One region of the Candidatus Allofournierella excrementavium genome, then DNA from elsewhere that is predicted to be linked to it. Evidence: predicted binding sites of a transcription regulator. Region 1 holds the regulator's gene; the other holds the start of a gene.
What was found. The regulator HrcA, encoded in region 1, represses chaperone genes, less so after heat shock. The targets are predictions, from matches to a motif close to TGTTAGCACTCNNNNNNNNNGAGTGCTAACA.

Region 1 (4,414 bases):
CGCCGATGGAAACGCACTCGTCGGGGTTGATGCCCTTGAAGGGCTCGACGCCCATCTCCTTCTTGACGGCCTCCTGCACGGCGGGGATACGGGTGGAACCGCCCACCAGCAGCACCTTGCCCAGGTCAGAGGGCTTCAGGCCGGCGTCGGCCATGGCCTTGCGGACGGGGCCCATGGTGCGCTCCACCAGGTCGGCGGTCAGCGCGTCAAACTGGGCGCGGGTGAGGGTGGTGTCCAGATGCTTGGGGCCGGTGGCGTCGGCGGTGATGAAGGGCAGGTTGATGGCGGTGCTGGTCACGCCGGACAGCTCGATCTTCGCCTTCTCGGCGGCCTCCTTCAGGCGCTGCGCGGCCATCTTGTCCTGACGCAGGTCGATGCCGTTCTCCTTCTGGAAGTTGTCGGCCAGCCAGTCGATGATGCGCTGGTCAAAGTCGTCGCCGCCCAGGTGGGTGTCGCCGTTGGTGGCCAGAACTTCGGTCACGCCGTCGCCCATCTCGATGATGGACACATCGAAGGTGCCGCCGCCCAGGTCGTAGACCATGATCTTCTGGTCGGCGCCCTTGTCCGCGCCGTAGGCCAGAGCCGCGGCGGTGGGCTCGTTGATGATGCGGCGCACGTTCAGGCCGGCGATGGTGCCGGCGTCCTTGGTGGCCTGACGCTGGCTGTCGTTGAAGTAGGCGGGCACGGTGATGACCGCGTCGGTGACCTTCTCGCCCAGGTAAGCCTCGGCGTCCGCCTTCAGCTTGGCCAGGATCATGGCGCTGATCTGCTGGGGGTTATAGTCCTTGCCGTCGATGGTCACCTTGTAGTCGGTGCCCATGTGGCGCTTGATGCTGCTCACGGTGCGGTCGGGGTTGGTGATGGCCTGACGCTTTGCCACCTGGCCCACCAGACGCTCGCCGGTCTTGGTGAAGCCCACCACGCTGGGGGTGGTGCGGGCGCCTTCGGCGTTGGCGATGACGACGGGCTCGCCGCCCTCGATCACGGAAACACAGCTGTTGGTAGTGCCAAGGTCGATGCCAATGATTTTACTCATAGTATATCTCTCCTAAATTTTACTCAAATGGAATGGAATGTTTTGATATGGGAAGGGGCCTTAAGCCCTTTCGGCGAACTATTCGGCCACGATGACCGTGGCGTGGCGGATGACCTTGTCACCCAGTTTGTAGCCCTTCTGGAACACCTGCAGAACGGTGCCGCTCTCCTCGCCGTTCTCGGCCGCCTTCTGCATCACGGCGTTGTGCACCGCGGGGTCGAAGGGCTGGCCCAGAGCGGGGATCTCCTCCACCTTGAGGGCTTCAAAGGCGGCCTTGGCTTTTTCCAGCGTCAGGGTCACGCCCTTTTTGAAGTTCTCGTCGGCGGTGGGGGCGGCTTCGGCCATCTCCAGCGTGTCCAGGATGGAAAGGATCTGGCTCACCGCGTGGGCCACGCCGTTGCCGAAGGCGGCGTCCTGCTCCCGGGCCGAGCGCTTGCGGAAGTTGTCGTACTCGGCGGCGGTGCGCAGCAGCCGGTCCTTGGCGGCGTCCGCCTCGGCGCGGGCCTTTTCGGCCTCGGCCTTGGCGGCGGCCAGCTGGCTCTCCAGTTCCTTTTTGGTCTCTTTCTTTTCCTTTTCGGGGGCTTTTTCCGCCGCGGGCTGTTCAGCCTCGGGGGCGGCGGCCTCCTGCGCCGCTTCGGCCTTGGGGGCCGTTTCGGCTGCGGCCTCTTCGGGCCGGATGTTGGTCTCGTCCATCATTGCGGGTCCTCCTGCGCCTTGCCGGCCATGCACTCGCCGAGCTTCAAGGCAAAATAGTCAAGAACGGGCACCAGCTGCTCAAAGGGCATCCGGGTGGGCCCCAGCAGGGCGATGGCCCCGGTGAGGCCGCCGCCGGCCAGATACCGCTTGCTCATGAAGCAAAGCCCCGGCAGCGGGCGCTGCAGGTCCTCGCCCAGCAGCACGGTGGTGCGGCCGGTGCGGGGAGTGATGAGCCTGCCGGCCCGTTCGTCGTCGGTGAAAAGTTCCAGCACCCTGGGCAGAAGGCCGGTCAGCTCCGGCCAGCGCATCAGGTACTGCAGGCCCTGGGGATAGGTGCGGGCCTGGGCTGCCTGCCGCAGCAGCGCCGCCGCCGCGTTCAGCACCGGGTAGAGGTCGTTCCCCCGCTCGCCCAGCTGGGCGGCCAGGTTCGCCAGCACGGCGCCCGTCAGGTCCGCCGGGGCCACGAAGGTCAGCCCCCGGTTCAGCACTTCGGCCAGCAGCGCCGCGTCCTCCGCGGTGAGGTCAGTGTCCAGCCGGGCCACGCGGGTGCGCACGCCGCCGGCGCTGGTCACTGCCAGCACCGCCGCGGTGCAGCGGCCCACCTGCACCACCTCGTAGTGGGCGATGCAAAGGTCGTCCGCCCGGGGGGTGGTGGCCGCCACCATGTAGCCGGAATAATCCGCCAGGGCCTTGGCCGCCCCCGCCGCCAATCGTTCCGGCTCGTAGTCGAGGCCGGCGAAGATGCGGTCGATCTCGGTCTTCTGCCGGGCGGAAAGGCCCGGCGCGGGATGCATCAGGTTGTCCAGATAATAGCGGTAACCCTTGGCGCTGGGCACCCGGCCCGCGCTGGTGTGGGGCTGCTCCAGAAGGCCCAGCTTTGTCAGCGCGGCCATCTCGTTGCGCAAGGTCGCGCTGGACACAGCCATGTCGAAATACTGGCAAAGAAGCCCCGAGCCCACCGGCTCGCCGCCCTGGGTGTAAAGGGCCACAATGGCCTCCAGCACCCGCTGCTTTCTGTCGTCCATGGCCATGCGCCCCACCTCTTTTCTGTGATTTTAGCACTCATTACCTCCGAGTGCTAAATTTATTGTACTCCATTTTATTCGTCTGTCAAGGGGGTGGTGTGAAAAATTTAAAAGTTTCATGGAACGTTCACAATGCCGCCGCCTTTCGGGGCACAAAAAGGGCCCGCGCCTGCTCTTTCGGGGCGGCGCGGGCGGGGCGGAACAGCGCTTCAGCTCTCCATCTGCTTTGCAAGAAAGGCGGCGGCAATGGCCAGGGCCTTCTGCTCTTCAGGGGTGGGGGCGGCGGTCTTTTCGTCGCTCAGAAGGGCCACCGCCCCCGCCACGTCGCCGGCGGCGATGATGGGCACGGCGATGTGGATGTGGCGCGCCGCGCCCTCGCAGGGGAACTGGCAGTCCTCGGCGCGGCCGGTGTGCAGATAGACGCGGCGGGCGTGCATCAGCTTTTCCAGCGGGATGCTCACCCGCTTTTCCAGGCACTCCTTGCGGGCGGCGCCGGCGGCGGCGATGACGCTGTCCCGGTCGCAGACGATGGCGGTGCGGGAAAGGTTCTTTTGCAGCACCTCGGCGTACTGGGCGGCGAAGGCGGCCATCTCCCCGATGGGCGAATACTTTTTGAAGATGACCTCGCCGTCGCCGGTGGTGAAAATTTCCAGCGGGTCCCCCTGGCGGATGCGCTGGGTGCGGCGTATCTCCTTGGGGATGACCACCCGCCCCAGTTCGTCGATGCGGCGCACGATGCCGGTTGCTTTCATGGCGTGTACCTCCTGTGAAGGCGGCAAAAAATGCCGCCGCTTGTGCTCTGTGTTTCTTAGTATCTGCCAGTGCAGGCAAATTATACAAGCGCCGGTCCCCCGCCGTCCTTTTCGGGGCGGGGGCGGTTCTGGTATAATAAGGTAAAAGAACGCCCCGCAAGGAGGGAACGAACATGGCGCCACTGATCCTGATCGCCGAGGACAACCCCGAGATACGCGGCCTTTTGCGCCTTTATCTGGAAGGAGAGGGCCTGCGGGTGCTGGAGGCGGAAAACGGCGACGAGGCACTGGCCAAGGCCCGCGCCGAAACCCCGGACCTGGCCATTCTGGACGTGATGATGCCCGGGCTCTCGGGCTATGAGGTGACGCGGGCCCTGCGGCGCTTCAGCGAGATGCCCATCCTCATCCTCTCGGCCAAAAGCGAGGACAACGACAAGATCCTCGGCCTGAACCTCGGGGCGGACGACTATGTCACCAAGCCCTTCAACCCGGTGGAGGTGGTGGCGCGGGTGAAGGCTCAGCTGCGCCGGGCCGCCCGGGCCGGGGGCGAGGTGCTGCGGGGCGGTGAGCTGGCGCTGGACCTGGCCAGCATGCGGCTGGAAAAGGCGGGCCGCCCGGTGCCCCTCACCCCCATGGAGGCGAAGATACTGGCCATTCTGATGCGCTCGCCGGGGCGGGTGTTCACCAAGGCCCAGCTCTACGAGGGGGCCGCCGGCGACTATTTTGAAGGGGACGAGAACGCCATGATGGTGCACATCTCCAAGCTGCGGGACAAAATCGAGGACGACCCCCGCTCTCCCCGCTACATCCGCACGATAAGGGGGCTGGGGTACCGTTTTGAAGCGTGAAAAGAGCGCCGGCGGCCTGTTCGGCCTGCTGGCAAGGCAGTATCTGCTGTTCACCCT
Region 2 (4,414 bases), on a different contig from region 1:
GTCAGGGTGTCGCCGGCGTTGTGGGCGCCGCCGATGATCTGACGGGCGATGAGGGTCTCCACCTTGCTCTGGATGAACCGCTTCAGCGGCCGCGCGCCATAGACGGGGTCGTAGCCCGCGTCGATGATGAAGGCCTTGGCCGCGTCGGTCACCGCGAGGCTCAGCTGCTTTTCGGCCAGACGCTGGCGCAGGTCGGCCAGCTGCAGCTCCACGATGCCGCCGATCTCCTCCCGGGTCAGGGGCTTGTAGAAGACGATTTCGTCCAGCCGGTTCAAGAACTCCGGCCGGAACTGGGTCTTGAGCAGGCCCTCCACCGCGGTGCGGGCCTCGGCGCTGATGGAGCCGTCCGGGCCGATGCCGTCCAGGATATACTGGCTGCCCAGGTTGCTGGTGAGGATGATAATGGTGTTCTTGAAGTCCACCACACGGCCCTGGCTGTCGGTGATGCGCCCGTCGTCCAGCACCTGCAACAGGATGTTGAACACGTCGGGGTGGGCCTTTTCCACCTCGTCGAACAGCACCACGCTGTAGGGATGGCGGCGCACCGCCTCGGTCAGCTGGCCGCCCTCCTCATAGCCCACGTATCCCGGAGGGGCGCCGATGAGGCGGCTGACGCTGAACTTCTCCATATACTCGGTCATGTCGATGCGGATCATGTTCTTCTCGTCATCGAACAGGGCCTGGGCCAGGGCCTTGGCCAGCTCGGTCTTGCCCACGCCGGTGGGGCCCAGGAACAAAAAGCTGCCGATGGGGCGGTTCGGGTCCGCAATGCCGGCCCGGCTGCGCAGGATGGCCTCGGTGACCTTCTGCACCGCCTCGTCCTGGCCGATGACCCGCTTGTGCAGGATGTCCTCCAGGCCCAGCAGCTTCTCGCGCTCGCCCTCCACCAGCTTCTCCACGGGAATGCCGGTCCAGCGGGCCACGATGCGGGCAATTTCCTCGTCGGTGACCCGGTCGCGCAGCAGGTTATCCTGCTTTTCGCCCGCGGCCTCCGCCTTCTTCTCCTGCTCCGCCAGCTGTTTCTTCAACTCCGGCAGCTTGCCGTACTTCAGTTCGGCGGCCTTGTTCAGGTCGTACTCCCGCTCGGCCTTCTCGATGGCCGCATTGGTCTTTTCGATTTCCTCACGCAGGCTCTGCACGCTGCCGATGCTGGACTTCTCGTTGTCCCACTGGGCCTTCATGGCGCTGAACTTCGCGCGCATCTCGGCCAGTTCCTTTTGCAGCGCCGCCAGCCGCTGGGCGCTCAGCGCGTCGGTCTCCTTTTTCAGGGCGGCCTCTTCAATTTCGTGCTGCATGATCTTGCGGCGCAGGTCGTCCAGTTCCGAGGGCATGGAGTCCATCTCGGTGCGGATCATGGCGCAGGCCTCGTCCACCAGGTCGATGGCCTTGTCCGGCAGGAAACGGTCGGTGATATAGCGGTTGGACAGGGTAGCCGCCGCGATGAGGGCGCTGTCCTGAATTTTCACGCCGTGGAACACCTCGTAGCGCTCCTTCAGGCCGCGCAGGATGGAGATGGTGTCCTCCACCGTGGGCTGGTCCACCTGCACCGGCTGGAACCGGCGCTCCAGGGCCGGGTCCTTCTCGATGTACTGGCGGTACTCGTCCAGGGTGGTGGCGCCGATGCAGTGCAGCTCGCCCCGGGCCAGCAGAGGCTTCAGCAGGTTGCCCGCGTCCATGGCGCCGTCGGATTTGCCCGCGCCCACGATGGTGTGAAGTTCATCGATGAACAGGATGATTTGTCCCTCGCTCTTCTTCACCTCGTTCAGAACGCTCTTGAGCCGTTCCTCAAACTCGCCCCGGTACTTTGCGCCCGCCACCAGCGCGCCCATGTCCAGACTGAAGATGGTGCGGTTTTTCAGGTTCTCCGGCACGTCGCCGCGCACGATACGCTGGGCCAGGCCCTCCGCGATGGCGGTCTTGCCCACGCCGGCCTCGCCGATGAGGCAGGGGTTGTTCTTGCGCTTGCGGGACAGAATACGGATGACGTTCCGAATTTCGGTGTCACGGCCGATGACCGGGTCCAGCTTCTGCTGGCGGGCCAGCTCCACCAGATCCTGGCCGTACTTCTTCAGCGCGTCGTAGGTCTCCTCCGGGTGGTCGCTGGTCACCCGCTGGCTGCCCCGCACGGTGGCAAGCTGCTCCAGAAAGCGGTTCTTGTCGATGCCGAAGCTGCGCAGCACCTGCCGCACCGCCTCGTTGGGCTGTTCGATCAGCGCCAGGAACAGATGCTCCACGCTGACGTATTCGTCCTTCATGCTTTCGGCGGTGTGCTCGGCGGCGGTGAGCACCTTGTCGGTGGCCGCTGAGATATAGATTTTGTCCGGCTCACGGCCCGAGCCCGTCACATGGGGCAGAGCCGCCACCTTCTGGGCGGCAGCCGCGGCAAAGTTGCCCGGCTCCACGCCCAGCTTCATCAGCAGCTGCGGGATGAGCCCGTCCTGCTGGCTGGCAGTCGCGGCCAGAAGGTGCTCAGGCTCCAGCGCCTGGTTCTGGTACTCGATGGCCAGCTGCTGGGCGCTTTGCAGCGCCTCCAGCGTTTTTTGCGTATATTTGTTTGTATTCATACAGTCCGTCCCCCCTTGAGAAAGCGGTCCAACTTGGAAAGATTCTTAGTTTTAGCACTCTCGTGCTTCGACTGCTAATATTGTATTCCTGCCCCTGGGGATTGTCAAGTGTTTTCACAAAAAATTTATAAACGGGCCGGGCGCGTTGCCAGCCGGGCGAAAAATGTGGTATCATCCCCATATAGTATAGTATTTAAAGAAGAGGGCCATGCGCCGCGGCCGCCAAAGCTTTTGGGGGCCGCCCGCCGCGCCCTTTGGGAGGTCATATAAATATGAAAGCACACATCGCCGCTCTGCCGCCTGCCGCCGCGCTCGCCTGGAAGGTGCCGCAAGGCAGCGGGCTGGAAAAAGTCTGCGCCGGGGCCGGGGTGCGCCTGCGCACCGTGGAAGAACAGGACCTGGGCCGCACGGTGGCCGACCTCTGCGGCCTGCCCGGGGCGGGGGAGGGCAGGGAGCCCCTTTCCCCGGCGGACCCCACCCCCGCGCTGGTGCTGTGGGGGCTGGACCGCAAGGCGCTGGATGCCTTTCTCGACGGGCTGAAGGCCGCGGGGGTGCGCATCCCCCTCAAGGCGGTGGTCACCGACACCAACCGCGCCTGGACCTTTGCCGCCCTGCTGGAAGAACTGCACGCCGAGCATCGGGCGGTGCAAAAGAATGACAAATAAGAAAAAATTCGCAGGATTGGAACCATTCTGTCATCTTTTACCCACCAATTGACATTGACAAACATATGTCACATAGGTATAATAGGGTTGCTGCCCGTAAAAGGGCAAAATGGATGTATATGTTCGTTTTTGAGAGGAGTAAGACAACATGAAAAAAGTTTTGGCTTTGGTCATGGTCCTGGCTCTGGCTCTGAGCTTCACCGCTTGCGGCGGCTCTGCCAAGAAGGTCAAGACCGGTATCGCCATCGTCTCCAGCCTGAGCGGCACCAACGCTTCCGCTGATGAGACCGGTCTGGCTCAGGTGGACAGCACTGTCGCCGCCGTGACCGTTGACGAGGACGGCAAGATCGTTTCCTGCAAGATCGACGTGGCTCAGAACAAGGTGCCCGTGAACGCTGACGGCAGCTTCGACACCTCCCTGACCTTCAAGTCCAAGCAGGAGCTGGGCACTGACTACGGCATGACCCCTGCCAGCCCCATCGGCAAGGAGTGGAACGAGCAGGCTGACGCCTTCGCTGCTTACGTTGTGGGCAAGACCGCCGCTGAGGTGGAGGCCATCGGCGTGACCGGCGAGCACAACGCCCCCGACGTGGCCGACCTGGCTGCTTCCTGCACCATGAACGTGGTGGACATCAAGGCCGCCATCGTGGAGGCTTGCAACAACGCTCAGGATCTGGGCGCCACCGCCGAGGATACCCTGGGCCTGGGCCTGTCCACCGAGATGAGCTCTTCCAAGCTGCCCACCGCTGACGAGGCTGGTCTGGTCCAGACCGACACCACCTACGCCGCTGTCACCTACGACAAGGACGGCAAGGTCACCAGCACCCTGCTGAACTGCACCCAGGCCAAGTTCGATGTCACCACCGAGGGCACCGTGACCCCGAAGAGCGAGACCATCGTTCCCAAGATGGAGCAGGGCGACGACTACGGCATGCGCGCTGCCAGCCCCATCGGCAAGGAGTGGAACGAGCAGGCCAACGCCTTCGCTGCTTACCTGACCGGCAAGACCGCCGCTGAGGTCAGCGCCATCGGCGTGACCGGCGAGCACAGCGCTCCCGACGTGGCCGACCTGGCTGCTTCCTGCACCATGAACGTGGTGGCCTTCATCGACGCGGTGGGCCGCGCCATGGCCTGATCGAAGGCAGCTGCCTGAGAACAGATAGAACCCCGGGGCTGGGCCGCAAG

Region 2: the regulator HrcA is predicted to act here: its motif matches at 2,614-2,644, upstream of clpB (ATP-dependent chaperone ClpB).

Annotation. Positions count from the first base shown of each region.
Region 1 covers NZ_DBGFPE010000035.1:114,937-119,350, reverse strand. The annotation lists gene dnaK (molecular chaperone DnaK) at 1-1,036, opposite strand, end outside; gene ACMI1Q_RS08800 (nucleotide exchange factor GrpE) at 1,115-1,732, opposite strand; gene hrcA (heat-inducible transcriptional repressor HrcA) at 1,729-2,763, opposite strand; gene ACMI1Q_RS08790 (stage V sporulation T C-terminal domain-containing protein) at 2,967-3,509, opposite strand; gene ACMI1Q_RS08785 (response regulator transcription factor) at 3,683-4,357, shown strand; gene ACMI1Q_RS08780 (HAMP domain-containing sensor histidine kinase) at 4,347-4,414, shown strand, end outside.
Region 2 covers NZ_DBGFPE010000005.1:142,386-146,799, forward strand. The annotation lists gene clpB (ATP-dependent chaperone ClpB) at 1-2,564, opposite strand, end outside; gene ACMI1Q_RS01590 (DUF3783 domain-containing protein) at 2,837-3,229, shown strand; gene ACMI1Q_RS01595 (hypothetical protein) at 3,378-4,364, shown strand.